Regions from separate parts of the Priestia sp. D3YE.R1 genome, predicted to be linked through region 3. Evidence: riboswitches for the same ligand, from Rfam matches in the RefSeq annotation. Region 3 holds a riboswitch; each other region holds the start of a gene.
The links. Region 3 has a riboswitch for cobalamin ahead of ACOZIR_RS11605 ((2Fe-2S) ferredoxin domain-containing protein). Riboswitches for the same ligand answer to the same signal wherever they lie in the genome.
Positions count from the first base shown of each region.

Region 1 (9,992 bases), on a different contig from region 3:
TGTCGCAACTCCAGCAATATTTCCTGTTCCAACTCGTCCTGACAGTGCTAAAGACAATGCTTGAAAGGAAGAAACTCCTGCTTCTGAACTTTTACCTTGAAACATCAGCATGATCATGTCTTTTAAGTGTCTAACCTGTAAAAACCTCGTTAAAATTGAGAAGAACAAGCCAATCGCAAGACATCCATAAATAACAGGTGTGCTCCATAGCACATTATTCAAACTCGTTACAAATTGCTCCAAACGATAACCCCCTTATTTTTAATTCAGATTATTTTAAATTATAAGTTAAATTATAAATTTTAACAATAAAACTCTAAATTAAAACTTTATTTTTAGTTAAAATACACAAAAAACGTTATAAAATCTTCAAAAATATCCAAAGATAAACCGTTTACATTCTATAATTATAGTTTTCAAAAAAGAGATATTTGCACCTTTCTTCTCACGAACACATAGGCTATAGAAGTTATTTTCTATTAGAAGGTGTGAAAACAATGATGAGAATAGAGCCTTTATTTTATCGTTCTTTAGCTCTAGACCTTCTTTATGCGTGCGTTTTAGCTTATAAGCAATACGCACAGGGAGGCACATTTGATGTACCTGAAGGCTACCGGCTTATTAAATCGTTTAAAGCTTCTGCCGTAGGGGTGCAAGAATGGTTTGGTTTTATTTTAGAATCTGATGACTCTATTGTAATTGCCTTTCGCGGAACTCAATCTGAGGCAGATTGGATTGCTGATGCTCGCATTAGGCAGCGCCCTTATCCATACAATCAACAAGCAGGGCTCGTCCACGAAGGTTTTTTAGCCGTTTACGAATCATGCCGCGATGAAATTTTTGAAACGTATCAGTCCCTTACCCCCAAGCCACTTTATATAACGGGGCATAGCCTAGGTGGTGCACTCGCTGCTCTTCATGCCTTAGATGTCGCCACAAACGCATCTTTTCCGGAAGTTACAATGTACAACTACGGAGCTCCCCGAGTAGGTGATCCTCAATTCGTTCAAACATACACAAATCTTGTTTCAAATAGCCGCTGTTTTGTTAACACGACGGATACGGTTCCTAAAATCCCTCCGAAGCGACTTTATTCCCCTTCCACCAAGCAAACGATTTATTACGATCAAGACCCTCTGCAACTCTCGTTTACGATTCAAACAGGTTCTACCGTGGGGAACCATAATCCCCAAACATACAGTGTTGGTATTTGGATGATGTCGGACTATCCTATTTTGGTCCAAAAATAAAAAAACAGGCGGAATGCCTGTTTTTTTATGCACCAATTGCTGTTTTGATTTCTTCTATTTGTTCTTGATGGCGCTTTTCATGATAGCCAATAAAATCAATCCATTGCTTTAAATCCATTAACCCAAACACAGGATGTGGAAACGATTTTTGCTTTAGCTTGTCTTCACTTGCTGTTTCTTCTAACTCTACTAAAGCCGCTCTTGATTCTGCCAGCTTATTCTTCATTTCTTCTAATGTCTGCTTTTCATTTGAAGGCGTAACTTGAGCCGGTGCATCTACTTTTCGCGAACGGTCTACCGCTAAATGAAACGGCTTATCTTCAGTCGGCTGATCTACACCGTTTTCTAGCTGATCCTTTACACGTGAAACAATCATGCGCTCCATTAAATATAAATGTTCCAATACTTGCATAACGCTCCATGTATTAGATGCTGGCTGCTGATTTAATTGTTCATATGTTAATGATTCTACACTGCTCAATACATCATTTCGAAACTGTTTGTTTTTGTTCATTTTTCATCCTCCTCTAGGATTCCTCTAACTTATCGTATCAAAAAACTCTTCCATATAAAAAAGATATCCCTTTACTTAACCATGTTTTAGCTGCAATTGTTTCACGTGAAAAAATCACATTTTCTATTTGACATAGATCAACTGAGGTGTTATATTTAGATTTCTGGCTTTTCTTTAAGAGCTGGACATAGTGAAAGTAACTTGAAAGGATGTATCGTACAATGCAAGGTAAAAATACTGGCATTCGACACATGTCTTTGAACAAAACTTATTCACACTGGATCGGCTTCGGAGCCGTAAGGATGCAAGAGAGGTAGGGCTTGCGTCGTTTAGGTTAATCGATCATGTGGAAAAACAAACCGCGGCAATGGATGAAATCCATGCAAGCACAATCAATGCTAATTGTGCCCTAACAACAACGAAACATACAAAAACCGTAATCATGGATTTTATAAAGAAAGTAATCATTTTGTTTTTACACTTGCAAAAAGCAAGTTACTGATAAGAAACACGAACAAAAGCGAGCAGATGCATCTGCTCGCTTTTTTAATGATACTTTTTTATTTACTTTATCATTTCTTTTTTTTAGCGGATCTTATAAAAAAGCCGAAACCAATGTGGTTTCGGCTTTTTTCTTATTGCTCTGCTAGTACATCCGCAAATGCTTTTGCATAAGGTGGAAGGTCTGGCGGACGGCGGCTTGAAATGATGTGGCCGTCGATTACGACTGCTTCATCATGCCAAATAGCTCCCGCGTTTTCCATATCATCTTTGATTCCTGGCGTACTTGTTACGTTTCGGCCATCTAAGATTTTTGCAGAAATTAATACCCATCCTGCATGGCAGATTTGACCGATTGGCTTTTGCTGTTCGTCCATATGACGAACCATTTCAATTACTTCAGGGTAGCGGCGCAGCTTATCCGGCGCCCAGCCTCCAGGTACTAAAATAGCGTCATATTCAGCTGGATCAACATCTGTAAACGCGTAGTCCGATACGGCTGGAACACCGTATTTCCCCATGTACGTTTCATTTGCTTTTTCTCCAACTAAATGTACTTCTGCTCCTTCTTCTCGAAGACGCATCACTGGATACCATAGTTCTAGGTCTTCAAAGTCTGCACTAACAAGCGCAATAACTCTTTTATTTTCTAAACGCATCGTAACACCTCCGCCATCAGTATAGCATGTTGGAGAATAAGATTGAAAATAAGGGACTAACTTGTACATAATTAAAGGATTTTTCAAGTTCCCTTTAGGAAACTTTTGTATGCCAAATGATCTAATTTCATATTTTCACTTGACTGAGGACAAACATCACACTACAATGTGTAGTGTGATGTTTGTAATGTTGTAAAATTATCCAAATAAGAAAGAGTTTCTAAATTAATGGCTATATTTCTTTTTTCGGGCTTTCACACTACATAACGTAGTGTTTAATTAAATAAACTTAAAGGAGGAAGTAAAGTGAATAAAAACGTCGAAATTGGTTCACTTATTATTCGTTTAGTATTAGGTTTTACATTTTTAGTACACGGTTTTCAAAAATGGCAGGGCGGGATTGAAAATACAGTAGGGTTCTTTGATAGCTTAGGAATCCCTGGTTTTATGGCCTACATTGTTGCAACGATTGAACTTGTAGGTGGGGTCCTTATTATTCTTGGTCTAGCAACAAGAGTCGTAGCTGCTTTATTTGTAGCCGTTATGCTTGGCGCTATTTTCACAGCCAAGCTTAAAAGCGGATTTGTTGGCGGGTTTGAGTTTGATATCGCTTTAATTGCCATGTCTGCTCACTTGTTCCTTGCAGGAAGCCAGTTCCTTGCTCTTGATGGAGTGGTATTCAAAAAGAAAGAAACTGCCTTTTCTCTTCAAGAAGAAAGCAGTAAGTAAAAAAGAAAACTTATACTCTCCCACTATAAGCTTTCAGATTAGTCCCCGCCTTTTGAGGCGGGCTTTTTTTATATTTGCAGCAGCAAATTCGCAAATAAAGAAGAACGCTCGGACAGCGTATCAATTTGAATATGTTCATATTCCGCATGTATTCCTTTTCCGCATGCTCCTAATCCATCCAACGTGGGAACGCCAATGGCCGCTGTAAAATTCCCGTCGCTTCCGCCGCCCACAGCTGCTTCTTCCAATTTCATCCCGAGTTTGGCCGCGATTGACTGAGCGCATTCAAATAACTCTTCCGTTTGTTTAGACTTCACCATCGGAGGACGGTTCATGCCTCCCGTTACTTCTAGCTTAATCCCTTTTAAAATAGGTGTTAAATTTAAAATAATATCCGTCATGCGCTCGGCTTCTTCTTCGGTAGAAACACGTAAGTCCACGTGCGCTTCTGCATACTCCGGAACTACATTTGTACCGCTGCCTCCGGTAAACGTCCCAACGTTTACCGTTGTACCTTTTTCATAATCAGTTAAGCTCTGCAGAAAAATCACTTGGCGCGCCAGTTCTTCAATGGCATTGATTCCTTCTTTGTGATGATTACCCGCGTGTGCTGCTCGTCCCCATACTTTTACGGTGAAGATCCCCGCTCCTTTGCGCGACGTTTTTAACGCACCTGAACCCGCCACCGCCGGTTCCGCTACTAGCACCGCTTCACTTCTTTGTGCTTCTTCTTCAATATATTTTTTAGAAGAAATCGACCCAATCTCTTCATCTGAATTGCAGAAAAACACAATTTTTTTATCCAGTGCTAAGCCAAGTTCTTGAATTGCTTTAATCGCCCATATAGATTGCACAATGCCGCCTTTCATATCTAAAATTCCCGGACCATAAAGCTTGTTTCCTTCTGTTCTCAAGCTCAGCCTTCCCTTTTCCCATACTGTGTCAAAGTGACCGATAATTAAAAGCTGCTTTTCTCCTTCCCCAATCGTAAATTTCAAGTGGTTTCCTACTTCTTTTTTTCTATGATTTCATACCCTATCCCTAAACGCTTTTGAAACAGCTCCGTTAAATACATTCCACACTGATCCACTAACTCCTTACTGTAAGATGGTGATTCTTTTTTCACAAATCCCACTAGATCTTCGAGCATCTCTTGTTCGTGTTCTTTTAAATAACTAAATACGCTTTGTTCTACCATTACCTGACTCAAATCAATTCCTCCTCCAAACAACCCCTGCTGCTTGTGCATTCACTGCTTTTATTTATTGTACGTATAAGTATGTTCTACGTTTCACATAACGTTCTTAAATTATCCTTAATTATAATGGTTTTCAGACAATTTTCCATCCTTTAAATACAGATAATACTTTAACTTATTCATAACCGACGGAAAATAGCCATAAACTTCAACAAATTTATACAAAAAAGCTTCAATCTTCAACAGATTAAAGCTTTCATTTTATTAATTGATATTTATTTTGATATTTTTTCCTTTTGACTTCACACTAACAAAAATAAACATAGACACTAAAAAAATAAATAGAATAACGCCAACCATTTCAAAGTTTACTTCAGCCCATGGGTTAAAGAAAGTGAATGCTAAATAGAATGACACACCATATGCGAGGACAACAATAACCCAGCCCATCAAGCGAGAAGCAGATTGCCCAAACTTACTCGATTCATTCACCATTTTATGTACAATCAGTGAATCGATTGTATCTGTCAGCATCATTCCAAACATAAATACTAGTCCTAATAAAAGCGGCGTATACTTGCCTGCGTTCCCTACAGCTAGAGACCACACGGCCGTTTGACTGACCGTTTCAGCTGCTAAAGCGAACAATGCTCCTACAAGAATAATTAAAAAAGGATTCGTTGTTCCTTTTGCGATTTTCGGGATAAACTTCCCTTTTAACCCGCTCAGCTGAAACTCTTCTTCTTTATTTTTAGTTCGAAGCAAATGATATGTGTTTAATGTCCCGATTAGAAAGAGGGAGATAATGGATACCCAAGATGCAAAATGATCGAAATACGATGGAAATGTAAAATTCTTCATCACCACGCCCAGCACCCCGGCCGTGACGGCCACCATCCCTCCGTGACCTAGTGAAAACAGCGTTCCAACCCACGGGGCAAAACGGCTGCCCATTCGCCAATTATATCGGGTCTGGCCGTCAATAAAAGCTAAGTGGTCTGCATCCAATCCGTGCCTGATTCCTAATAAAAAGACAAGTAAAAAAACTGATAAACCTTCCATTTCCTACACTCCTTTTTTTAAAATAAAACGTAAAAAAGCCTCAATTCTATAGAAATTGAGGATGTGTCGGCATATGAAAATAAACAGCAATTGCTCACTGCGTACCTTGATACACCGCCTCTTTCCTAGAAGAGTCAAGTGTACAGAATAGGTAGGTCTCCTGGCTTGAGATCATCATTTTCTACCGCCTTCCCCGTTTTGAGTGACGATATGATAGAAAACTCCCTGCTTACAGTGGCTGGACCGCTCGAGATTTGCACTCGATTCCCTGTTACCTCTTACTCTATGTAAGAGCACCTAAACTGTGCGAATGATTCATTTTCTTCCTCATTATACTAGTACTCCTTACAAATGAATAGAGAAAATTCAAATAAAAAAGCCCTGCTAAGCTTTACATGCTTAGCAGGGCTTTTTAAAGCAATTAAACTACTTCTACCGTTACGTCTACGTTACCGCTGATTGCTTTTGAATACGGGCAGTATGAGTGAGCTAGGTCTACATACTTTTTCGCTGTTTCTAAATCTAAGCCTTCGATATGAGCTTCAAGCGCTACAGCAATTTTTACTCCTTGATCAGCTTTATCTGGAAGCAGCTGAACCGTAGCTTTTACTTCACTGCTTTTAATTTCTACGTTATGTTTTTTCAGCATAAATTCTAACGCGCTGTTGAAACAAGCGCTGTATCCGGCTGCAAATAGCTGCTCTGGGTTTGTTGCTGTCGTTGTTTCTCCACCAAGCGCTGGCGGTGTTGCCACGTCTAAGTTAAAGATGTTATCTAAAGAGTGAACTTCTCCTGTTCTTCCACCTGTGTTAACAACTGTTGTTTCATATAAAGCTTTCATGTATAAATCTCTCCTCTTTTTTAGTAATTTTATTAGATGTTTTTATTTATCGTTTCTGTAATTTAATTGTACAAAATTTAATTTTAAAAAACAAGTATTAAATACATTAAAAATTTCCCAATAAAAAAAGCCGCGTATTTGCGACTTTTTCTTAATAATATTGAGACTGCCCGTCATAAGCTGATTTTCGAAAAATAGACAGATTAGTAATAGCTCTCATGATTTTCGTATTAAAAATAACATAATGAATAAACAGCGCCAGCACACAGCCTAAAATAGCTCCTGTTAACACATCGAATGGATAGTGAACGCCAACCCATACGCGTGAAAATGCAATGAGTGCACCCATGAAAACCCACATGCGTCCTGAACGTTTGAAATGCAGCCAAATGGTAAAAGTGATAACTAATGCAGATGTAGCATGATCGCTTGGAAATGAAGAATTCGCGGCGTGATCAATGAGCTGATTCACGTGGTGAGAGATAAACGGACGATCTCGATAAGCAAATAAACTAATCACTTTATTGATAATGACTCCTGTGGCACAAGCACATAAAGCTTGAAATGCTACAACACGGCTGCCGTTTTTATTAATAAGTAAAAACAAGCCGAGTAAAACGATAAGTACATACTGGGCATAATCTGCAAAGAATACCATTAGCGAATCTACAAACTTCACATGCGAGGCATACTGATTCACCGCATGGAAAATGGCATAGTCTACTGAATTAATAGCTGATAACATAATCGAAATCCTTTCTTATTTTTAAATGTCATTAGCTATCTTATCAGTTTCTTGCGAAAATGAACATGTTTTTGTCAGAGGCTTCCTAACTGATATTTATAAATAACGTATTCAGGATGAGTAGTAAGCCAACGGACTTTTGCCCATTAACTTACCTGTGAATGATCCACAATGTTTTTTTGCAAAAAGATTTCTTCTAAAGAAGGTTCTTCTACGTGAACTTGATAAATATCGATGCCGCATTGAATCAATTCGCGAATAATCAGAGGGATATTTCTCTCTTTTTGAAGCATCACTTTTGTGTACGTGTGATGGTATTCCACGTCCGGACTCACCGTACGGAAAAACTGTTGAATATATTCTTTATGGCTGCTTGGGTAAGGATCATGTTTAATCATCACCGTTTTTTTCGCTTGGTATTGAAAGCGCAGTTCTTCCATTGTCCCTTCTATTAAAATAACCCCATTTTTCATAATCGCTACGCGTGTACAAATCTTCTCAACTTCATTTAAATTATGAGACGTCATAAAAATCGTCTTGCCTTGATTTTGAAGTTCTCTTATTAATTCATGAATGTGGAGAGCAGATTCAATATCTACTCCAGAAGTTGGTTCATCTAAAAATATAAGATCTGGATCTGTTATAATTGCTTGAGCAATTCCTAACTTCTTTTTCATTCCAAATGAAAACTTTCCAACTTTCTGATGGTCATGTCCTTCTAATCCTACTTTCTTCAGTACATCACTACAGTGTTCTTTAGAAAAACGATGGCCATTTATCTTTAAAAAATAGCGCAAATGATTGAGCGCTGTCATCTCATCGTAAAAGTTAGCATAGTCAGGAAGCACACCTATTTTCTTCTGAAGCTCTAAATCAATATCACTCTGTCCCAGCAGCGTAAATTCTCCTGCTGAAGGAAATGAAACGCCGGTAAGCATATTAATAAATGTAGACTTCCCTGCTCCGTTTCTCCCTAAAAATCCGTAAATTTCTCCTTGTGGTACCTGTAAATTAATACTGTTAACAATTGTTTTAGATCCATACTTTTTAGTTAATTTACTTGTTTCTATAGCATACATATTATACTTCTCTCCTTTTAAAACTCCAAAGTGCCGTACATAAACAAAGTGCTGCAAAAATAAGCAGAACTGTTAGATACCCTTTCTCCAACTTTAAATAGTAGTAGGGTGTCACATACTTAAACCATGCAATGTACGCTTTTGATGAAAATATGCTCCATCCACTCAGTACCGGTAGAACAAACGATAAAATAATTGATAAAAACATAGTATGAGTTGGGTTTGGCATCAAAGCTGAAAGCATTAATACAAATGAAATCATGCACATAGTGAATAGTAGGCACTCTAAAAATATATAAAAAGAAAAATGATGCGAAATAAACGCAATCAATAGAAATGAAAGAGAGATACAAACGAGCCAGAAACAACAAATACCTAAGAATTTCCCTAGTACAATACGCTCTCTTGATGTTTTAGTAACTAAAAACCTTGCCGTCCTTGTTTTAATTTCTTGATTAATAACATTATGAGAAAGACTTGAAATAAACAGAGGTCCGAACCCGAGAAGCATCGCCAAAATTCCCCCGTTGGCTCCATCTCGAATCTGTGCGCTCGTCAGTTGACCTCCAAGTTGACTAACTATATGGGCTATTCCATAGGAAGCACCGCATACGATTATAATAACGATAATTGATTTAATGCTTTTAAATAAGCTTTGAAACTCTTTTATACTAATGGCCCACATTTTTAAAATCTCCTTTTGACATAAGTTTGACTGCTATCATCCAACAAAAGGATGATTTACTTCTGACGGTAAAGTTTTTTTCTCTTTTGGCTTTCCACTCCAAGAAAAATTTGTCCATATGCGCAGCAGCTTTTCCACCGGTCCAGTTTTAAATTTTTGCACGTACATATAACTGCCGATAAGCTGAATTCCGTAAATACCTATGCAGACAAAAACCCCTGCAATCATGCCGAGCTTTCCGAAATAACCTAATCCATAACCATAAAAAATCGTCGTGCATATAACCGTTTGCATTAAATAATTACTAAGCGATATCCTGCCTACGCTTTCAAAAGCCTTCATCAAAAATGACTTCTCGTATTTCGCATATAGCCAAGCAAAGCCTGCAATATAACCAAGAGATAAGAGACTCCCACCTAACATATGTGTAGAACCAGCCCAATTAGCATCTGGCCATACGTACATAGTTCCTTTTAACAGCAAGCTAAGCGGAACCAACACGGCCGCCCAACGGCCATACTGTTTTTGATTAGCTGAAACGTCGTAAAACCACTTTTTCTTCCCCGCATACATACCAAACAAAAACAAAGCACCCATTATAAATGGTGTAAACAAGAAGGCAAAAGCAAATTTATATCCTGCTATATTCATCGGATCAACATTGTTGCGGTGGTCTTTAATTTGTTCATAAGTTCCACTTCCATACACATGAATCGTATCTTTTACGTA
Region 1 covers NZ_JBLTHW010000006.1:59,483-69,474, reverse strand. The annotation lists gene ACOZIR_RS24645 (alanine/glycine:cation symporter family protein) at 1-243, opposite strand, end outside; gene ACOZIR_RS24640 (lipase family protein) at 498-1,250, shown strand; gene ACOZIR_RS24635 (DinB family protein) at 1,276-1,764, opposite strand; gene ACOZIR_RS24630 (hypothetical protein) at 2,111-2,266, shown strand; gene ACOZIR_RS24625 (type 1 glutamine amidotransferase domain-containing protein) at 2,400-2,924, opposite strand; gene ACOZIR_RS24620 (DoxX family protein) at 3,231-3,653, shown strand; partial or broken gene ACOZIR_RS24615 (M20 family metallopeptidase) at 3,722-4,884, opposite strand; gene ACOZIR_RS24610 (sodium:proton antiporter) at 5,116-5,913, opposite strand; cobalamin riboswitch at 6,047-6,229, opposite strand; gene ACOZIR_RS24605 (organic hydroperoxide resistance protein) at 6,335-6,754, opposite strand; gene ACOZIR_RS24600 (undecaprenyl-diphosphatase) at 6,906-7,499, opposite strand; gene ACOZIR_RS24595 (ABC transporter ATP-binding protein) at 7,646-8,578, opposite strand; gene ACOZIR_RS24590 (ABC transporter permease subunit) at 8,580-9,272, opposite strand; gene ACOZIR_RS24585 (DUF418 domain-containing protein) at 9,300-9,992, opposite strand, start outside.
Region 1: it holds a riboswitch for cobalamin, as region 3 does, so the genes downstream of both, ACOZIR_RS24610 (sodium:proton antiporter) here and ACOZIR_RS11605 ((2Fe-2S) ferredoxin domain-containing protein) in region 3, are expected to answer to the same signal.

Region 2 (9,992 bases), 390 kb from region 3:
AAGTGAAGAAAGCATTACGTTGAATATACAAACGCCGCCTGCTGAAAAAGAAAAAACCGTCATAAAAGAACGGGAAGTGATCGTGCCTGGTCCGCGCTCTTATGCTACTTCAAGTTCTTTTATTCTTCCTGATTCGGCTTCTTACAAATTAAGTTATGGTGATATTAGCAGCTTGAGCTCGAGTAAACTAAGGCTAGCTCGGAATGAAATCTATGCGCGGCATGGGTATGTATTTAAATCGAAAGATCTTCAAGCCTATTTTTATGGAAAGTCGTGGTATACGCCTGATTCATCATTTAGAGATTCCTACTTATCAAGCGTTGAAAAATATAACGTTGATTTTATCAAATCATATGAATAAAGTGAACTCCCCTTTTACACAGGGGAGTTTTTTGATTGAAGCAAGTGCTTACTCCTACGTTTTTAACTTACCATGATTTCTGTAAACGTTAATAAATTTCTTATAGCCCTTTTCATTCTTTTCACTGTAAAATATAAAATAGATGTACATAAACTTAATACACGCATAAGGAGAGATGGACAATGAATGGAATTGGACGACTTCCACAAAAGCTTAATGGACATTTGATTTTAGAAAATATTCAAGAAACCATGATCATTGCGGATAAAGACCATCGTGTGCAGTGGATGAATGCAAGAGCAATTGAAACACTCCAAGCAGTACTCCCAATCTATCATTTATATCATGTTGAGGAGTTAATTGGAAAGCATATGGATTTCTTTCATTCCAATTCTGAAGAAGCAAAAAAATTACTCACCTCTCTTCATACCACTTACCGAACGCGTATAACGATTGGAACTCAATACGTAGCGGAAGCCGTGATTCACCCCATTGATACAAAAGACGGTGAGCGTTATGGCTACTTGCTTATGTTATTAGACTTTACTGATCAAGCAGAAGCAGAGCTTGAAAAAGAACGGTTAATTGAGGACTTATCTACCCCTTTATTAAAGATATGGGACGAGGTTTTAGCTGTGCCGATTACCGGTAAGATGAATATAGAACGTGGAAAGAAGCTGACTGAAACGGTGTTAGAGGCAGTTGTAAAAGAACAGGCGCGCTATTTGCTTATTGATTTGTCTTCCCTTCATTCGTTAGATGAAGAACACGGTTATTATATTAATACTCTTCATGATGCCTTGCGGTTGATTGGTACCACTTGCCTTATTGTTGGTCTGTCTTCAAAAATGGCTCTGTCGCTTGTAGACTCTCAGTTTAATTGGCGGACGTTTTCCACTGTCCAACAAAGCATCTCTTACATTTTAGAAAAAAAGAATTGTCGTATTGCACCTATTTCATAAGCCCATCATATCATTAAGTAATCCTCTCTCAATCGCTTTTTCCTTCAATCGGAAAAGGCGATTTTAGTTATGAGGAATTGTGAACGTTTAGGCACTTATCATCATAGGATACATTAATCAACCATAGAAAAGGGTGAGAGCGTATGCCAAGTGTTATTAATATTTATAATTTAAAGATCAACAGTATCTCAAGCAACGGTTCTGTCAACATTGGCGAAGCACTCCATAACAGTCACACGGCTCATTCGAAATCCACTGGTACGAACTCTTCTTATGGCGATGTCTCACCTGCTTCCTCGAAAATGCGAAACATTTATATCGATCCTGATACAAATGACCAAACAGATATTGCGAACGTTGATCATGTCAATGGTTATCAGCAGTGATATAGGGCAATGCTTGTCAACAGCATGACGACGAACGGTGAATACATTCTCTCTTAAAGCGATAGTTAGAGCGGAATGAATAAAAACAGTAAGGAGTCTCTTTATGCCTCTTCAAATTAACGTTTTTAATATCGTAACGAATGGTGTCACGCAAAACGCAAATATTGATTTTGGTTCCACCATTCAAAACAGTCACACGGCGAACTCAAAGTTTAACGGCGCAAATTTTTCTTTAGGTAACTTCTCTCCTACTTGCTCTCAAATGAATACGGGCGTGTTAGATCCTGATGTAAGTGATCAAGATCAAATTGCAAACCCTTCAGCTCCAATTGGAAATCAAATTTAGCTTTAACAATTTTGTCATTTTACTTGTCACATTACAAGGAGGTGTGTAAATATGTTTCCATTTGGAAAGTCTCCTTTTAAAGGAATGATGGAAAATATTCCAAAAGGAATGGCATCTAAAGACATGAATAAATATATTCAGCAAATGATTTCTTCTACGATGTCCCATTCTTTTCCGGATTTTATGCAAGGAAATGAATTCTTTAAGCAAGCCCAAGACATGATGAAAGAACAGCAGGATGTGGGAAATGAAGGTCATGGACAACAGCTAAGAAGATTTGATTCAAACGTCATCAATACATTAGACGAATGTATTGTTCAGTTGAAAATCCCTAACCGCGATATTGTATCAAGCATTAAAGTCTATCATACTCCATACGTGTGCACGATTGAAGGAATAGATGGGGAAGAATCCTTCAAAGAAGAAATTCAGCTTCCTTGTTCGGTTCGCAAAAAAGGTACACGCGCCGTATATCGTTCCGGGGTGTTGGAAATCCGGATGCCTAAGCATGTTAATATTCCTATGTCTCAAATAGACGTCCACGATTTAGATTAAAGTGGACGTTTTTTTCTGTTCTCATGCATACATATAAAATAGAAAGCGGTAAAAGGCCTTGTTTTATTTTTTTTAAGAAGGTGACAAATATGAATCATGGAAAGTTTAAAAAGTGGGCAGAAACGTTACAAGAAGAAAACCATACAAAATTTTGGGAAAAGATTTTTGATGATGATCCTGAAGAAAAGAATGATACGGAAGCAGATGCCTCTCCTCAAATTGTAAATGAGTATCGAGATTATCCTTTAATTGATGTATACGAATGGGCAAATCAACTGTTAGTTGTGATTGAAATACCCGGTGCTAAACGAACAGATGTCGAATTGACCATGCACGAAAATACTTTACACATATCCGGTTCATCTCTTTTAACGATGAAGGATGCAAATGTTCTTCACAAAGAAAGACGTGAAGGAACGTTTCAACGATCAATTATCCTTCCACCTGCTGTTGAGGAAGCGCCGTGTCACGCATCATTTAAAGATGGTCTTTTGCATGTGAAATTTGATTTGTAATTCATTGTGCAGAACTATATGTAGCATGAAAGGCAGGGAATTTCATGTTTTCTAAGTGGTTTAAACAATCGCCTAAAATTGAAACAGTCCGCAAAATAAATCCGTCTTCCCTTCCAACCAAAAAAAAAGTAAGTCCCATAGACCAAAGTTCTAATCAAAAGCGGAAAGAATTACCCAAAAAGATGAAAACTAAAAAACAGTCTAATCCAAAGAACCCTTCTCAGCAGCCAAAGAAGTTGCCTAGCCAAACGGAGCCTAAGACCTCTGCTGAAGCTGAAGTCACAAAACCTGCTCTTTCGTCAGATTCAGCGCTGAACCTGCAGGGAATTATTGATCAAGTGACGCGTTTAACCGACGCCATCCCTAAAATAGAAGAGCTTCATCAGCAATTACATGAATCAGCTCACCTTATTCAATCACTGTCTCAACTGCACGAGCAAACAGCTCATTTGCTCTCGGCTATGCAGTCAGCTCCTAATTTCGAAGCTATTCAAAATCAGCTCTCTGCGTTAAAGGAAGAATCGTCCAATACAGCCTTATATGAGATGGTGAAAACTCTTGACAAAAAGATTGATGGAGTAACTCAGCCAAAGCAGTCCATTGTTGTTGAAAAAATCATGGTCGAAAAAGTACTGTTAGACAAAATTGATCTTAGTAATAATTTCGGCCAGCTAGGCATTAAAGATCTGACCGGCCACTTAAACATCGGCACCACTTACAGCGCTGACTCTGATCAAGTAGATGAAGAAGTCAAAGACTTGTTTTCTGTTAAGCTGAAAGAAAAAAAGATTGATGAACATACAACTGAGACAACGATGAGTTCAGGAGGTGAAACAGAAAAGTCTGATGATCACTCCGAAGAATAAAAAATGACCGCTACTGCTTATTTAAAGCAATTGTCGGTCATTTTTGTTTCCATAAATAGTTGTAATTCTTTCTGTAGGCGTTCCATTAAGAACTCTGAAACTTCTTCTTGATTTTCTTCTTTATGATGAGATGATGCTACAGCAATACGTCCTGTTTTTCCTAAGAAAGCCCGGTATTCAATTACCTTCATCGCAGCATGAAGTAAGTTCGCGTCCGAAAGCGGCGCATTTGTTAATAGAACAATATTTACTTCATTTTCTTTTTGTCCATGTGTCAGCACAGCCAGCCACGAGTAACCTTTATCGTCTTTTAAGCGAACTTCATGACTGGATAAAGACGCAGATTTCCACGCCGCGTTAGCACTGCTTTGCTGTTGAACAATTTCTTGACACCAGTGTAGGCCTGTTTCATTTGAACCCAGTGAAAGAGTTCTCAAAGGACGAACAAAGGATAAACATAGGTTGCCCGGTTCCTTTTGTAACTGATACAACTCATGGAAGTCCGTCTCTGGATATTGATACGGCGGCACAAAAGCAATTTGTCGCTTGTTCACAGCGGGATGGTGAAATACATGCAAATCAACGCCATATACTCTTTTTAACGTAGCTGCATCCTGAAAAATGGCATCCATCCCCGTTTCTTCTACTCTTCCATCTTTCAGTAACACGGCATTATCTGCAAACAGCGAGGCGATGTTGAGATCATGCAAAATGGCCAGGACCGTTAAGCTCATTTCCTGCTGTAACGTTTTTAACAGCTGAAGCAGTTCCATTGTATGTTTTACATCTAAGTGATTAGTTGGTTCATCAAGAAGTAAGTAGTCAGGTTCTTGCGCTAGTGCTTTAGCCAGTAAAACCCGCTGTTTTTCTCCACCGCTTAGTGATTGAAAAGTATGATTTCTATAGTGCCAAACATTTGTTAATTTCATCACGCTTTCCACCACTTCTTCATCCTGTGCTGATACAGTGCTAAACAATCCTTTTGCCTGATAAGGGTAACGTCCAAGTGAAACAATTTCTTGAACCGTAAATTCTAGCCCAATTTGATTTTCTTGCGTCATGACTGCAACTTTTTGCGCCAGTTGTTTTGGTGAATAAGCCTTCACTGACTTTCCTTCTACCTTCACTTCTCCTAATTGAATGGTTAATACATTCATAATTAAGCGAATAAGCGTTGTTTTCCCGCTTCCATTTGGTCCTAGTAAAGCGACAAAAGAACCTTTGTCTACGGTGAACGTGATGTCGCGAACGGTCGGCTGCTGTTTATCGTATCCTCCCGTCACATTATATAGTTCAATCATGATATTCCTCTTTTCCGCATACGTTCTTTTACAAGGAGCAGGGTAAAAATCGGCGAACCAATTAAGGCGGTTACGACTCCAATCGGCAGTTCGCGAGGTTCTAATATCGTTCGTGCCAATAAATCGGCTAAAACCAAATAACTTCCTCCGATTAAAATAGAAAGCGGCAGTACATGCTTATGATTAGCTCCTGCTACGAGACGTACTACGTGTGGAATAACTAAGCCAACAAATCCAATTGCCCCAGATACTGATACCGCAGCCCCTGTTAATACGGATGCACCTATTAAAACCATTCTTTTTTTCTTCTTTACGTCTATTCCCATAAACTGAGCGGATTGATCGCCAAAGGCTAAGCCGTTCAGCTCTTTGACATGTAACAGCAGCATAATCGTACCGACTAAAAAGAACGGGCCTAAAATTTGAATATGAGACCATCCTCTCATTGATACACTTCCCATTAGCCAATATAAAACCTGCCTTACATCTTCTTCAGGAGAAAGAGCTACAACTAATGAAATGAGCGCGCTCATAAAGGATGATAAAATAATCCCCGCTAAGATGATGGTTTCATTGGCCAAATTGCCGCTTGCGAGTTTCGTAATACCAAAAACTAAAAGAAGAGTAATAAAACCAGATACGATGCCAACTACAGGCAGCGTGAAGATAGACAAACCAAAAATACTCCAATGAAAATAAATTGCCATGACAGAGCCAAGGGTTGCACCTGAGGAAACTCCGATCGTGTAAGGATCGGCAAGAGAGTTTCTTAATAGCCCTTGAAAGGCAGCCCCAGCTATTGAAAGCGAAGCTCCTACTAAAAATGCCACCAGTACTCTTGGAAAACGAATTTGCCAAATGATTAAATCCATGTTTTCCGGACCGTGATATAAGGATAGTCCGGTAAGGTGGCCAATAATAATTTTGATTGTATCTCCTACGGTTAACGAAACTGTACCAATAAATACGCCCATAATCACCGAAGTACATACAATAAATAAACTGACTATGTATAAAATAGATGCTTTGTTTAAAAAAATACGTTTAAAAATCAATACTTTCAGCTCCTCTAGGAAACGAGGCGTGATGTTTTTTTACATTACATTAACCATTCATTTTCCTGTGCATAAACCATGTTTCCACCCTACATAGTATTGGAAACAATCATCTTTTATTTGTTACGAGTGCTAGACTGTTGAACTAGGCAACGTAGAATAGCGTACTAAAGTTCTCGGTAAAAAAACAAGCGAAAGCCTCTACAAGCTATACTTTTTGTGCTTGCTCAGGACTTTTATAGCTGTCTATTAAATGATACAGCTTTTCCATATCTACAGCTTCTCTCACATATGCTGCTGCTTTTGAAAAAGACTCCTCTTTTTGCAGGCGGCTGTTGAATGTATCCGTAATAGGCGACAATTTTTTATGTTTACGAATTTGATTAAGTAAAGCTCTGCGCAAAGCATCGTTATGAAACACATCATGAACATACGTGCCAATAACGTTGTCTTTAACCGTTCCTTCTTTTTCATGCTCTACCACTGCAAAAGCTTCCGTGGTGCTCTTAGAAACCGTCTTTCCCATATGAATTTCATAGCCTTCAATCGAAACTCTTTCACTTTCTAGCTGAACATATCCAGAAACTCTTTCTGTTTTTTTGCTGGTTGTCATAACGGTTTCCACTGGAAGCAAGCCCAGCCCTTTAATGGATTCAATCCGAGATTCTACTGCATCAGGGTCTGTAATTGTCTCCCCTAGCATTTGATATCCTCCGCAGATGCCAATGACGTGAACGTTCGTTGTATTCAAGACTTGATTAATGGCTAGAGCCAGGCCGCTTTCTTGTAAAAACTGCGCATCTTCAATCGTATTTTTGCTTCCTGGTAAAACAATTAAATCAGGCGTACCTAATTGTGACGGCTTGGTTACAAGCCTCACGTGACAGTCTTCTTCTAAGCTTAAAGGATCGATGTCTGTAAAATTTGAGATGCGAGGATACGAGATAACCGCAATATCGATTTCTTTTAACGGGTTCACAAGCGTTGAGTAATTTCTGAGTGATAGCGAATCTTCAGCGTCAATTTCCACGTCGTGCATATAAGGAATCACTCCTAGTACCGGAACTCCCGTGTATTCTTCAAACCACTTCAACCCCGGTTTTAAAAGCTCTAAGTCTCCTCGGAATTTATTGATTAACACCCCAATCACTCTAGGCTTATGTTCATCTGGAAGCAATTGAAGAGTACCCACTAGACTCGCAAAGACCCCTCCTTTATCAATGTCTCCTACTAACACAACAGGGGCTTGGGCTATCTTTGCTACGCGCATATTTACCAGTTCCCGATCGTTCAAATTCACTTCAGCAGGACTTCCAGCGCCTTCAATCACAATTCGATCATAATGATTGGCAAGCTCTTTATAAGCTTCCGTGATCACGTTCAAACCTTCATTAAAAAATTCTTGCCGATACTGAAAAGCAAACATATTACGAAGCGGCTTTCCATGAACGACAATTTGAGATTCATGATCACGAGTTGGTTTAATTAAAATAGGGTTCATATTGGTTGTTGCTTCTACTCCGGCCGCCTCTGCTTGAATTCCTTGCGCTCTGCCAATTTCTTTTCCATCCATTGTAATGTATGAATTAAGCGCCATATTTTGCGATTTAAACGGTGCAGTTTGATAGCCGTCTTCTTTAAAAATACGGCAAAACGCTGTAGCAATCATACTTTTTCCAGCGTCTGAGTGCGTTCCTTGAATCATAAGAGGTTTTCCTTTTTTCACTTTTTCCACTCCCTATCACATAAAAAAACCTTAACTGTAAAAGTCAAGGTTTGGTCATGCGCTCATTAACACATTGTCTTGACTTATTTCTCCCACCGAAAAATAAGGGGTTTTTAAAAGCAGGTCTCCTGGCTTATGCTTCATTTTACTTCTGCATCCTTCCTAGTTTGACTAGTGGGTCTTTGCAGGTTCATCCACATTTACAGTAGCGGGGGCTGCACCGGATTTACACCGATTTCCCTATTATCCTCCTTAGAGGCACTTTTAAAATCATTTATTCTTTATTGTAACGAATTTTATAACCATTCACAATAACGATTTTCTTCTATTATTATATATCACTGTGTTTATACTTATTTGGATCTCGTATGCTATAATAACAATTATTTTCCAAACATCTTATGAAATAGCTAGGAAGGTGCTCGTAGTTGAAGAAAAAAATCATTTATATCTTTATTAGTTTGCTTGTTCTTTATGCTGTAATCATGTCTTTTTGTATGTATCAAACCGCTCATCAGCCTGTTCCGCAAAAAGCAGATTATGTGCTCATTTTAGGTTCGAAAGTAGACGGAGATCAAATGTCTCCTAGTTTAAAAGAACGAGCAAAAACGGCTTTATCTTATTTAAAGACTCATAAACAAACAAAAGTTATCGTAACGGGTGGAAAAGGATCCGATGAAGAAATTTCTGAAGCAGAAGCAGCCTATCGTTTTCTACGAAAAGAAGGAATTAAAAAGAATCGTATTATAAAAGAGGATCAGTCAACTTCTACTTTTGAGAATTTCACTTTTACTAAAAAGAAAGTTGATATTCAACACAAAAAAGTCGTCCTTGTTAGCAGTGATTTTCATTTATTTCGCGCCTCTATTATTGCTAAACGTCAAGGTTTTGACGTTTATCCTTTAGGTGCAAAGACACCAAATTCAATTAAACTTCAAGCCTACTTTCGTGAGTATGCTGCTATATTAAAAACGTGGCTGTTTGATAAGTAAATAGAGTACACCCCCTATACAAACGAAAAACACGGCATGAATTCATGCCGTGTTTTTTTATTAATCATCTGTATCGATAACTGCTTTTGGTAAACCTGTGTATTTCGCCCAGTAGAAAATACCGAGTGAAACAAGAGCAATTAAAATTAAGTCAAGCGGGTTGCTTAGCACACCTTGTCCTCCACCAAATGAACCTAGGTAAGAGATAACAAGCATAATAATATAATAAGCAACTAGCCACCAAGCAGATTTAAGCTGCTGTGCAAATTTTACAACGTCAGTTGGTACGTATTTCTTAAATGCTACGTAGATAACAACCATTAGAAGCTGTGATCCTAAAAGCCAAGAAATGGTCGTCCATCCTGACCAATATACGATGTATGAACAGAAGATAAATGAAACAGGAGCAATAATGCTCATACCTTTTAATTTAAAAGGCTTCTTAAGATCTTTTGCATTTACTCTGAATGCTGCAGCTGAAACTGGTGCAATTGCATAAGACAGAATAAGTGCCACTGAACATACGTTTACTAGCGCTTCCCAAGAAGGAAATGGCAGTGTCCAGAATACGGACATTCCAAATGATAGCCATAGTGACGCACGTGGAATTCCTGTTTTCTTATCTACTTTTGAGAAACGTTTAAATAGTGTTCCGTTACGAGACCAAGCATAAACTAAACGAGAAGTTGTATTCATGAAGATGTTCCCGTTACCGCCTGGTGATAAAATAGCATCAAAAATAACAAGCGTTACTAACCAGCCAAGGCCTAAAATAAGTGCAATATCCTTAAATGGTAAAGAGAATTGCTCTTGAATTGTTCCCCACCCTCCTGATAGCATATCAGCCGGGATGTTACCAATGAACAATACTTGCAGTGCTGTGTAAATAATCGCTGAAAGTACAATACAGATAATGAGCGCGATTGG
Region 2 covers NZ_JBLTHW010000001.1:1,787,714-1,797,705, reverse strand. The annotation lists gene ACOZIR_RS09720 (TcaA 3rd/4th domain-containing protein) at 1-361, shown strand, start outside; gene ACOZIR_RS09715 (STAS domain-containing protein) at 544-1,323, shown strand; gene ACOZIR_RS09710 (spore germination protein) at 1,467-1,709, shown strand; gene ACOZIR_RS09705 (spore germination protein) at 1,813-2,055, shown strand; gene ACOZIR_RS09700 (Hsp20/alpha crystallin family protein) at 2,107-2,610, shown strand; gene ACOZIR_RS09695 (Hsp20/alpha crystallin family protein) at 2,700-3,125, shown strand; gene ACOZIR_RS09690 (hypothetical protein) at 3,170-3,991, shown strand; gene ACOZIR_RS09685 (ABC transporter ATP-binding protein) at 4,009-5,292, opposite strand; gene ACOZIR_RS09680 (FecCD family ABC transporter permease) at 5,289-6,347, opposite strand; gene ACOZIR_RS09675 (cobyric acid synthase) at 6,556-8,082, opposite strand; cobalamin riboswitch at 8,175-8,354, opposite strand; gene ACOZIR_RS09670 (YdcF family protein) at 8,502-9,065, shown strand; gene ACOZIR_RS09665 (APC family permease) at 9,126-9,992, opposite strand, start outside.
Region 2: it holds a riboswitch for cobalamin, as region 3 does, so the genes downstream of both, ACOZIR_RS09675 (cobyric acid synthase) here and ACOZIR_RS11605 ((2Fe-2S) ferredoxin domain-containing protein) in region 3, are expected to answer to the same signal.

Region 3 (9,992 bases):
TTCGCACCACCATTAGCGTTAAGTATTGTAAATCGGCTCCTTCTAGTTCTGAAGCTTTCCAGATAATCTCTTCATCTGACGTTACTTTTGTCACAACTGACGCTTTTTCAAGCAGATCAAGCTCTTTTAAAAGACCGACCATAAAATCGATGACTTTGGCCACTTTAATAAAAATGACGCAGTCGTTTTCCACTAATACTTTTTTCATTGTTTCATAATCTTCACGAGCAGGAACAATGGCTACGTGTTCATCCCCGTCTGCTAAGGGAATACCTAAGCGAGATGCAGCTCCATTAATGGATGAAATACCAGGAATTACTTGAATCGGAGCTTCAGGGTGGCGTTCTTGCATCAGGCGCATCATGTGAATAAACGTACTGTAAAGCATAGGGTCGCCTTCTGTGACAAATGCTACATCTTTTCCTTCCTCGAGCTTTTCCCATACTCGTTCTACCGTTTCGGTCCACTTTTTTTCTAAAATAGCAGGATCTTTTGTCATTGGAAACACAAGGCCCAGCATGTCTTTTTCATTTGCACTGAAATAGACATCAATAATTTTTTGGGCGTAGCTTTTGCTTCCTTTTTGCTTTTTAGGATACGCAATAACGGGTGATTCTTTTAATTTACGAAATGCTTTTACTGTAATTAGTTCTGGATCTCCCGGTCCAACTCCGAGTCCGTACAATGTTCCAATCATATTCATTCTCCTCTTTTAGCTGTAATAATATAAATGGGGTTTAAAGCGTCAAATCGTGTTAAATGTAAAATGGGCTTGCTTCTTGAAATTTGTGCAAGGGTAACTGCAGTCTCAAACCCTCGTTCTTTAAAAGCTTTCATTGCTTCTGCTAAATTTTCAATCGTTACGGCATTTAATACGATGCGCCCTCCTGCGTTTAATCGGCTGCAGCACACGTCCAAAATGGTTTCCATGCCTCCTGCTGTCCCTCCAATAAACACCGCGTCAGGATCAGCAAACTCACTTAACCCTTCCGGTGCTTTTCCGTGCACAGTGTGGGCGTCTACTCGAAATTTCAATAGATTTTCTCTGCAGTTTTCCAAGTCTGCTTCATTTTTTTCCACAGCAAAAATTTGTCCTTCACGCGCAATTTTAGCCGCTTCAATCGCGACTGAACCTGTACACGTTCCGATATCCCATACCACGCTGTCTTTCTTTAGCTGCAGGGCGCTAATACTAAGTGTGCGAACTTCTTTTTTAGTGATAAGTCCTTTATCCGGCTTGCGTTGAATAAATTCACCATCTTCTATTCCAAGCGGCCACACTGGACTTTCTTCCACCTGCTTTAATATCACGACATTAAGCGGAGAAAAAACTTGATTCGCCGCTTCTTCCAACGAAAGCAGCTGACAGCGCTCCGTTTTCCCTCCTAAATTCTCTGCTACAAACATCTTGTATTCAGTCATGCCAAATGACAATAAGTAGTTTGCCAGAACATTAGGGGAATTTTGCTCATCTGTTAGAATCGCTGCTTTTTTGTGACCGTCTATGCGCTGAGCCAGTCCCTTTATGCTTCTGCCGTGCACACTTGTAAAATAAGCGTCTTGCCAGCGCTCTTTTAGACGTGAAAATGCAAGTTGAATAGAGCTTAAATAAGGATATATTTCAACGTCGAGCTTCGTAGAAAGATAGCTTCCGATTCCGTAAAACAGCGGGTCGCCTGAGGCTAACACAACCACGTTTCCTTCTTCGTTTTTTAAACGTCCAACAAGGGAAGAAAGACCTCCTTCAACCGCTACTTTTTCTCCTTCGAAATCTTGAAAAAAGTCAAGGTGACGCTTTCCTCCAATTAGCACATCACTTTCATACACCCACTGTTCATACATAGGAAGCAGACTTAACTTCCCGTCGTCACCAATTCCAATAATTTTAATTGCCATGTTGCACCGCCTGTCCTAAAAAATCTCCTTTTAATGTGTAAAGAGACGTATCGACATCGATTCCGTCCCCTACCTCCTTTAATGCTGATAAACAGCAGTACTCGCACAGTTTTTCAAAAAACTGATGATGACCGCTTTGCGTCATTAAATCTCCCACTTGAGAAGCTGTATTTGCGCCTTTTATTTCCTCTACCAGTTCAGCAGAAGCGCCTGACTCAGAAGCTGCTTTTGCTAAAAAATTAAAATCAATGGGTGCACTTTTTGAATGAACCATCATCACGCCTTGCGCGACTTTTGAAAACTTTCCCATCATGCCTACGAGCGACACTTTTTTCATTCCTTGCTTTTTACATTGTTTTAAAGTAAATCCAACAAAATCTCCCATTTCTATAAATGCTTCTTCCGGAAGTTCAGGGAACTGTTTCATTCCATACTTTTCGCTTCGGCCCCCTGTCGTAATAACAACGTGCTCACAATTACTCGCTTTAGCAACGCTGATTGCCTGCACGATGCTTGCTTTATAAGCAGCTGTTGAGAACGGAACAACAATCCCCCGCGTCCCCAGTATTGAAATGCCTCCTAAAATACCTAGACGCGCATTTAGTGTCTTTTTCGCCATTTCTTCTCCCTCAGGAACCGAGATGACAATCTTTACGCCTTTTTGTATATTGTATTGGGCTAGAAGCTGTTCAGCCGTTTCTTTCAGCATCTTTCTTGGAACAGGGTTAATGGCTGCTTCACCGACAGGAACTGGGAGACCGGGTTTTGTCACACGCCCTACTCCCACTCCTCCATCAATGATAATGTCTGCACCATTACACCACGAAACTTCAGAAATAATCAGCGCTCCGTGCGTGGCATCGGGATCGTCTCCAGCATCTTTAATGATGCTGGCTACAGCGCTGCTTGTGCGATACTCGCATTCTTCAAGATGAAACGTAGCAAAGCGGCCGACAGGTAAGTAAATCGTTGACTCATCTTGCACTTCTCCTGAAATTAGCGTAAGCAGAGCTGCTCTCGTAGCTGCCGTTGCACAAGCGCCCGTCGTATAGCCTTCTCTGAGTTTCTTAGGTTCTTTTGGCACTTCCTTCATGTGTTACACCTGATCTGCAAGAATTGAAATTGCATTTAATGCAGCAACCGTTACCGTACTGCCGCCTTTTCGCCCGATGTTTGTAATAAACGGCACGTCAAGTTTTGCAAGTTCTTCTTTAGATTCAGCTGCTGAAACAAATCCTACCGGCAGACCAATAACAAGCCCAGGCTTCGCTTCTCCTTCTTTAATCAAACGAATTAACTCAAGTAAAGCTGTCGGGGCGTTTCCAATTGCAAAAATCCCGCCATCTGCTTCTTTAATTGCTTTTCGCATAGAAATAATTGCACGCGTTGTATTTAAGCGCTTTGCTTCTTCCATTACGTCCGGATCTGAAATATAAACTTTGATTTCACCGCCGTGTTTTTCAATTCGCTGCTTGTTTGTTCCTACTTGTACCATTTGTACATCTGCAACTACTTGCTTGCCGCTGCGAATGGCTTTAATTCCTGCTTGAATCGCATCCGGATGAAACAGCATGCTGCGTCCAAGCTCAAAGTCTGCAGACGCATGAATTACGCGCTGAACAATTGGGTACTGTTCATCTGTAAACGGATGAGGTCCAAGCTCTTCTGTAATCATCTCAAAACTTTTTCCTTCAATTTGCTGAGGCTGAACAGTTAACGGTTTAAATTCTGTACGAAAATCCATCTCAATCAACTCCTAGTTTGGTTTACTAAAGCATGAACCACTTCTTCAAAAGTAGAATACACGGTTCCATACTCGATTTTTGGTCTCCCTATCATAATGATATCTAAGCCCAACTCTTTGGCTGCTTCTACTTTTTCATCCACAGATCCAACTTTTCCGCTTTCTTTTGTGACCATGACCGTTACCCCGTATTGCTTATACAGCGCTTGATCAAACTCTTTTGTAAACGGACCTTGAATAGCAACAATATTTTTTTGCGGCAGTCCTAACTGCTGACATTTTTCCATATTATCCAGCCTTGGAAGCATACGAGCAACAAGCCGTACATCTGAAAGAGGAAGCAGCTTTTCTGTAAAAACCTGCAGCGTCTTGCTGCCTGTTGTCAGCATAATAACTCCTTTTTTCTCAGCTGCTACTTCTGCTGCTTCTTCATACGTAGAAACCATCGTCATATTATCATAGGTAAAAGCCTGCGAAGCCCGCTCATAGCGTATGTAAGGGATCGCTGTTTCAGCAGCGGCGCCGATGGCGTTTTTAGATGCTTCTTCCGCAAAAGGGTGACTTGCATCAACAATAGCTTTTACACCATGTTCGTTTATAAAATCCATCATATCCTCTTTTGTGAGGCGTCCAATTTTCACTTTCACTTCTGCCCGCTGTAATTCGATTGCTGCATTGTCTGTTACAACCGTTGCCGTAACTTCGTAACCTGCTTTTTTCACTTGGACAGCTAATGCACGTGCATCGCTAGTTCCCGCTAACAATAAAATCATTTTAGCTCGCCGACCTTATCTTCGTGATAGTCGTGATCATGATGGTGATCGTGGTGATGGTGTCCGTGATCATGGTCATGATCGTGATGATGATGGTGATCAATATGTTCCATAATGCCGAGGCGATATTGACACGTATCGCAGTTCATTTTCACTTCACCTTCTAATCCTTCTTCAGCACGTTCTTTTAAAATTGTCTGCAGTTTTGGATGAAAACCAAAATAGCCGGCTAGCTTAAACTCAATGTTTTCATGCTGCATTTTATACTGCTTCACCATTTCTTCCAAACGCTTAATTAGTACTCCTGTAAATAAGAAATACGGGAGAATAACCACTTTTTTAGCGCCCAGTTTCAAACAACGCTCCACGCCTTCATCAATCAGTGGAGCGGTCACGCCCATAAAAGAAGTTTCAACGATTTTATAATTTGTTTTTTCCCAAAGAAGGCGCGTAATTTTATATAAATCACTGTTTGCATCAGGATCACTTCCCCCTCGCCCTAAGACAATAACAGCCGTGTCTTCAGCTGGAGTTTCTAAATTCTCTCCTGATTCTTGTAATCTCGTTTTTAAAATTTCAAGGGCTTCTTCATGAACACCAATAGGACGTCCGTACACGAAGTTTACGTGTGGATATTTTTCCTTAGCTTCATCTATAGCTGCTGGAATATGTATTTTAGAGTGGCCAGCAGGCAAAAGCATAATTGGAATTACAACTACATCTTGTGCTCCTTTTGCCACACATGTATCAATGCCTTGACTTACATTTGGGCGTTCAAATTCTAGAAAACACGTTTCTACTAAAATAGATGCGTCCCAATCATGCTTCATAGTCGAAATAAATTCGCGAATTTGATCGTTCCCTTCAGGATCTCTGCTTCCATGCCCGACAAATAAAACTGATTTCATATAATGCCCTCCTATTTTTTAATCTCCACACGGAGCTGGTTCTACTTTTATTTTTGGTGTTATATCTTGATAGTCGAATCCATAAACGTTCTTCACGCGCTTAAAGAATTTATGAAACCGCTCATTAGGATGACCTTTTTCTTTATATTCATGGATAATGTTTTCCACTATTTCAACAATGTCATCGGGTGCTATGCCTTCCGCTACAATTTGACCTGAATGCGCATTGCGACCAACCGTTTTAGCTCCTAAAAATAAGTCAAACGCACCTTTCCTGTAGACAATGCCGATATCTTCTTGAACAGCACCGTAACAGGCCATACCGCATCCATTAATACCAAGCTTCAGCTCTTTTGGCATGTCCATTCCCCCGAGACGCTTTTGTAATTCTTCCGTATGTGGAATGGCGTCGCTTTTTTCTCCATCACAAAAATCACACGCTTTGATTGTGAACACGTCTCCGACCGGAGATAGTAAAAAGGAAGCTGCTTGGAGCTTTTTAATAATCACATCTGGCTGAGCCGTTGGAATTTGCAGTTTGATTTGATGGTCAGGTGTATACTCCATCGTACCTTTTTCACCAACAACTTCCGCTAGTGTTGTCATTTGAACGGGCGTAAACTTCTTATTTGCAAGCCCTGGACTAACCGCCACTTCAAAGATAGACTCTATTGGCTGATGTACGACCGCAGAAGTGGATTCACCTAAAATTGCTTGAAGCGCTTCTTCTGCAAGAGCTCGTGAAGCTGCTTTTTCCTCTCTTGTGTTCTGAACCGCTTCAATAGTCGAAGCTGATTGCTTTACAGCCTCTTCTTGATCAAGAGCCCACGGTTCTGCTTCTTTTCGAAGTCGCTGGTGAGGTCTTAGCGGCTGCTCCGTTTGGTTGAGGGTATATTTCCGCTGATACCCGCGCGGTGTAATCATTAAATCGTCGTAAAAAAACGTCGACGAATTTCCGACAACAACGGTAGTCAGCATGCCTATTTCATGGTTTAACATGTCTTTTAAGTTAGTCATTACGACTTCTTCACGGTCACGATAAGCGCTTTTCACAAGGCCAACAGGCGTATCGGGGGAACGGTATTTTAATAGAATCCTTTGTGCTTCAACAATTTGTCTTGTTCGTCTTCCGCTTTTTGGATTATAAAAAGCTACTACAAAATCTGCTTGTGCAGCTGCTTCAATTCGTTTTTCGATTAGCTCCCAAGGCGTAAGATGATCACTTAGACTAATCGTACAGGCATCATGCATCACGGGCGCCCCGAGGAGAGATGCGCATGAATTAATAGCCGAAATGCCAGGAATTACTTCCAGCTCTACGCCCGTTTCCTTTTTCCAGCCCTTTTCAATCAACACTTCATACACAAGGCCGGCCATTCCGTATACTCCTGCATCTCCGCTTGAAATAACCGCCACGGTTTTCCCTGCTTCAGCTTGCTTTACGGCTTCTTGTGCACGGCTGACTTCTTCGGTCATTCCTGTACTAATAATTTGCTGATTCGTTAACAGTCCTTGAATTAATTCCACGTAGGTTTTATAACCGATGATCATATCACTTTCTTGAATGGCTTCTCTTGCCCGCTGTGTAATATGTTCAAAGCTTCCCGGACCGAATCCAATAACTAACAGTTTACCTTTCATGCTAGCTCCTCCTTTATACGTTACTTTTTACTTTGTCGATTCCTTCTATGGAGTCACTGTTTTCTGGAGAAACAAAACCTTGTTGATCATATTCATAAATAAGCGATTCCTTTATACTGCAGCCTCCTGCTAAATGCTCTTCGACAATTCGATGAGCTACATTTTCAGTGACCTGCTTGTACCAATCTCCTGAAGGGTACACGATAGCTACAGGAGCATCTTTGCATCTTCCGTTACAGCGCGTACGGGTTGTATGAACCGCTTCATCTAGATTCAGTTCAGTCACTTTATTTCGAATAGCTTGCGTGGCTTCTTCTCCACCTTTTCTCATACAGCTGCTTCCATTACAAATCAATACGTGATGCTTTGTTCCATTTAAGTTCCACGTCGTCACACTCATCCGCTCCTTTACTAAAAAACGCCTCTATCAGTGATAGAGGCGCAGAAAAATTCAAACTAAGTTTTTGCACTTCCACCTATATCCCGTAGAGTAAGCTTCGCATTAGAAAAAGGCTGGTTTCCTGACTTCGATTCATCACTTGATTGCGCCTTCCCGAATACAGTGGCATATGCAATCAGCTCCTCTTCACAGTGGCGGGTACCGCGCTGGCTTCACACCAGACTTCCCATTTAACGCAATTTCAATATTGCGCACCTTTTTTGCACGATATGTAGTTTTATGCTACGAGAAAAACCCGCTTCGCTAATATGCGAGCGGGTAAAACGTCAGAATAAAAGTGTACACGAATGCCACTTTAAGCCAACTTTTCCCTTCCCGCTCCCCGGAGAAATAGAAACTTCACAATAAAGACAGGTCTCCTGACTTGTGTATCATTCTACTTGAGAACCTTCCCGTGATTTTTCCACAGTGGTTATACTCGTTCGTCCACACTTACAGTTGCGGGGGCAGTACTGGTCTTTCACCAGTTTCCCTATTAAGCCTTCTTGGCATCTTTACTGTTGCTGTTTGATATATATGAACCTTTTAAACTATCAGAATAATAGAAGTAACTACCATATCATAGCGTACATTTTTTTTTATTTCAACTCTATTCTTTTCGTAAGATACAAGAGGCTATAAAAAAACAAGAGCATAAAGTTAGCTCTTGTTTTTTCATTATATAGCTACTAATGTTAAATGAGGATCATTATAATACACGACTTCTGAAAGAACTTTACAGCCATTTGTTTTTGCAAAAGCTTCTCTCGCCTGCGTTTCAGTTTCAAATTCAAACATTTTCATTTCTTTTCCAGCATATACCGTCAGTACCCACATGAAAAGATTCGCCTCCGATTATTGTAGTGATCGCTATATCCACATTATGACGAAACCATTTCCTTTTGAAAACCCATTCTACAAAACTTGTCACAAGAAACTTTTAAAAATTTAAAAACATTTTAACTTCTCTAAATGAACAAAATGTACAAAAGGTTTAAGTAGCATTATACCTCTTTGAAAAGGTGCTTTTTTAACCCACTGTTGCTTCCCCAGAAAAAATATATACGATCTATTAAAAAAGAAGCCGGCTATCCGGCTTCTTTTCTAGGAAAGGAAAAAACAGACATCACAATCCCGTCCTGCTCTTTATTTCGCATAAAAATTCACTAATTAAATATTCCTTTCTTAAAGCAGAACCATGTTCGACTGCACATAGTGGTAAAGAAGCTTATACGTATGATTCAATGAATCTTGATGCGTTCTCTCAAACGCATGAGAAGAATCAATTCCTGGACCAATTAAGCCGTGTACGATGTCATGCCCGGCACGAATAGCAGCAGAAGCATCTGATCCGTAAAACGGATAAATATCTAATTTGTACTGAATATCATGCTGTTTAGCCAGCTCTACCAAATGCTTTCTCAAACCGTAATGATATGGGCCGCTTGAATCTTTTACACAAATAGACACGGTGTATTCATCAGTAGATTGTCCATCTCCCATGGCACCCATATCAACCGCTAAGTATTCTACTGTTTGAGGCGTGATGTTCGAATTTCCTCCGTATCCAATTTCTTCATTATTTGAAATGAGAAAGTGCGTAGTGTATGGCAGTTCGATCTGTTCTTCTTGAATTATTTTCATGAGCTGAAGCAATAAAGCTACGCTTGCTTTATCATCGAGATGACGAGATTTAATAAAACCGCTTTTTGTTATTTCTACACGAGGATCAAAGGAAACAAAGTCGCCGACTTCAATTCCAAGGCTGCGAACATCCTCTGTGCTATGTACTTTTTCATCCAATCGAATTTCTATATTTTCTTGATTCCGCTCAGCTTTTCCTGCATCTTTATACACATGAACAGATGTTTGATGCATAAGGATGGTTCCTGTAAATATTTCTCCTGCTGACGTTTCGATTTCACAATATTCCCCTTCAATGGAATTGTAGCGAAACCCTCCAATCAAGTCGATTTTCAGACGTCCACTTGGTTTGATTTCTTTTACCATAGCACCTAATGTATCGACATGAGCCGTCAGCATACGGTGGTGATCCGTATTTTTCCCAGGAATAGTAGCGACTAAGCCTCCTTTTCGATTGCGATACGTTTGAATATTTAGCTCTTTTACATAGTCTTCGACAAACGAAATAACCTTTTCTGTATTTCCAGAAGGACTGGGAATCGAAACAAGCTTTTTAATTAACTGAACAGTTTCCGTCATTATGACACTTCCTTTGTCTCTCATTTCTTTTATTTTACCATATGTTTCAAAAAAGATAACAGGCAGCCCCAAACAAAAAAGCCGGGCGGCTGCCCGGCTTTTTTTGCATTAAGCTATGTTTGATTTCTTTAATTCGTTTGTGTAATTTAATGATTTTTGCTTATCAAACTCGCCTTCAGACTTGGACATTACAATCGCAGCTAAAGCATTTCCTACTACGTTAACTGTGGTACGCATCATATCAAGAATGCGGTCAATTCCTGCAATAAATGCCATGCCTTCAAGAGGGAAGCCCATGGATTCAAGTGTAGCAAGTACAACTACAAACGATGCCCCTGGTACACCAGCCATTCCTTTTGACGTTAACA
Region 3 covers NZ_JBLTHW010000001.1:2,180,876-2,190,867, reverse strand. The annotation lists gene cobI (precorrin-2 C(20)-methyltransferase) at 1-697, opposite strand, end outside; gene cbiE (precorrin-6y C5,15-methyltransferase (decarboxylating) subunit CbiE) at 700-1,896, opposite strand; gene ACOZIR_RS11630 (cobalt-precorrin-5B (C(1))-methyltransferase) at 1,886-2,989, opposite strand; gene ACOZIR_RS11625 (precorrin-8X methylmutase) at 2,993-3,640, opposite strand; gene cobK (precorrin-6A reductase) at 3,646-4,413, opposite strand; gene ACOZIR_RS11615 (sirohydrochlorin chelatase) at 4,410-5,321, opposite strand; gene cobJ (precorrin-3B C(17)-methyltransferase) at 5,340-6,962, opposite strand; gene ACOZIR_RS11605 ((2Fe-2S) ferredoxin domain-containing protein) at 6,976-7,356, opposite strand; cobalamin riboswitch at 7,457-7,636, opposite strand; cobalamin riboswitch at 7,755-7,933, opposite strand; gene ACOZIR_RS11600 (hypothetical protein) at 8,080-8,238, opposite strand; gene ACOZIR_RS11595 (M42 family metallopeptidase) at 8,587-9,624, opposite strand; gene ACOZIR_RS11590 (cation:dicarboxylate symporter family transporter) at 9,733-9,992, opposite strand, start outside.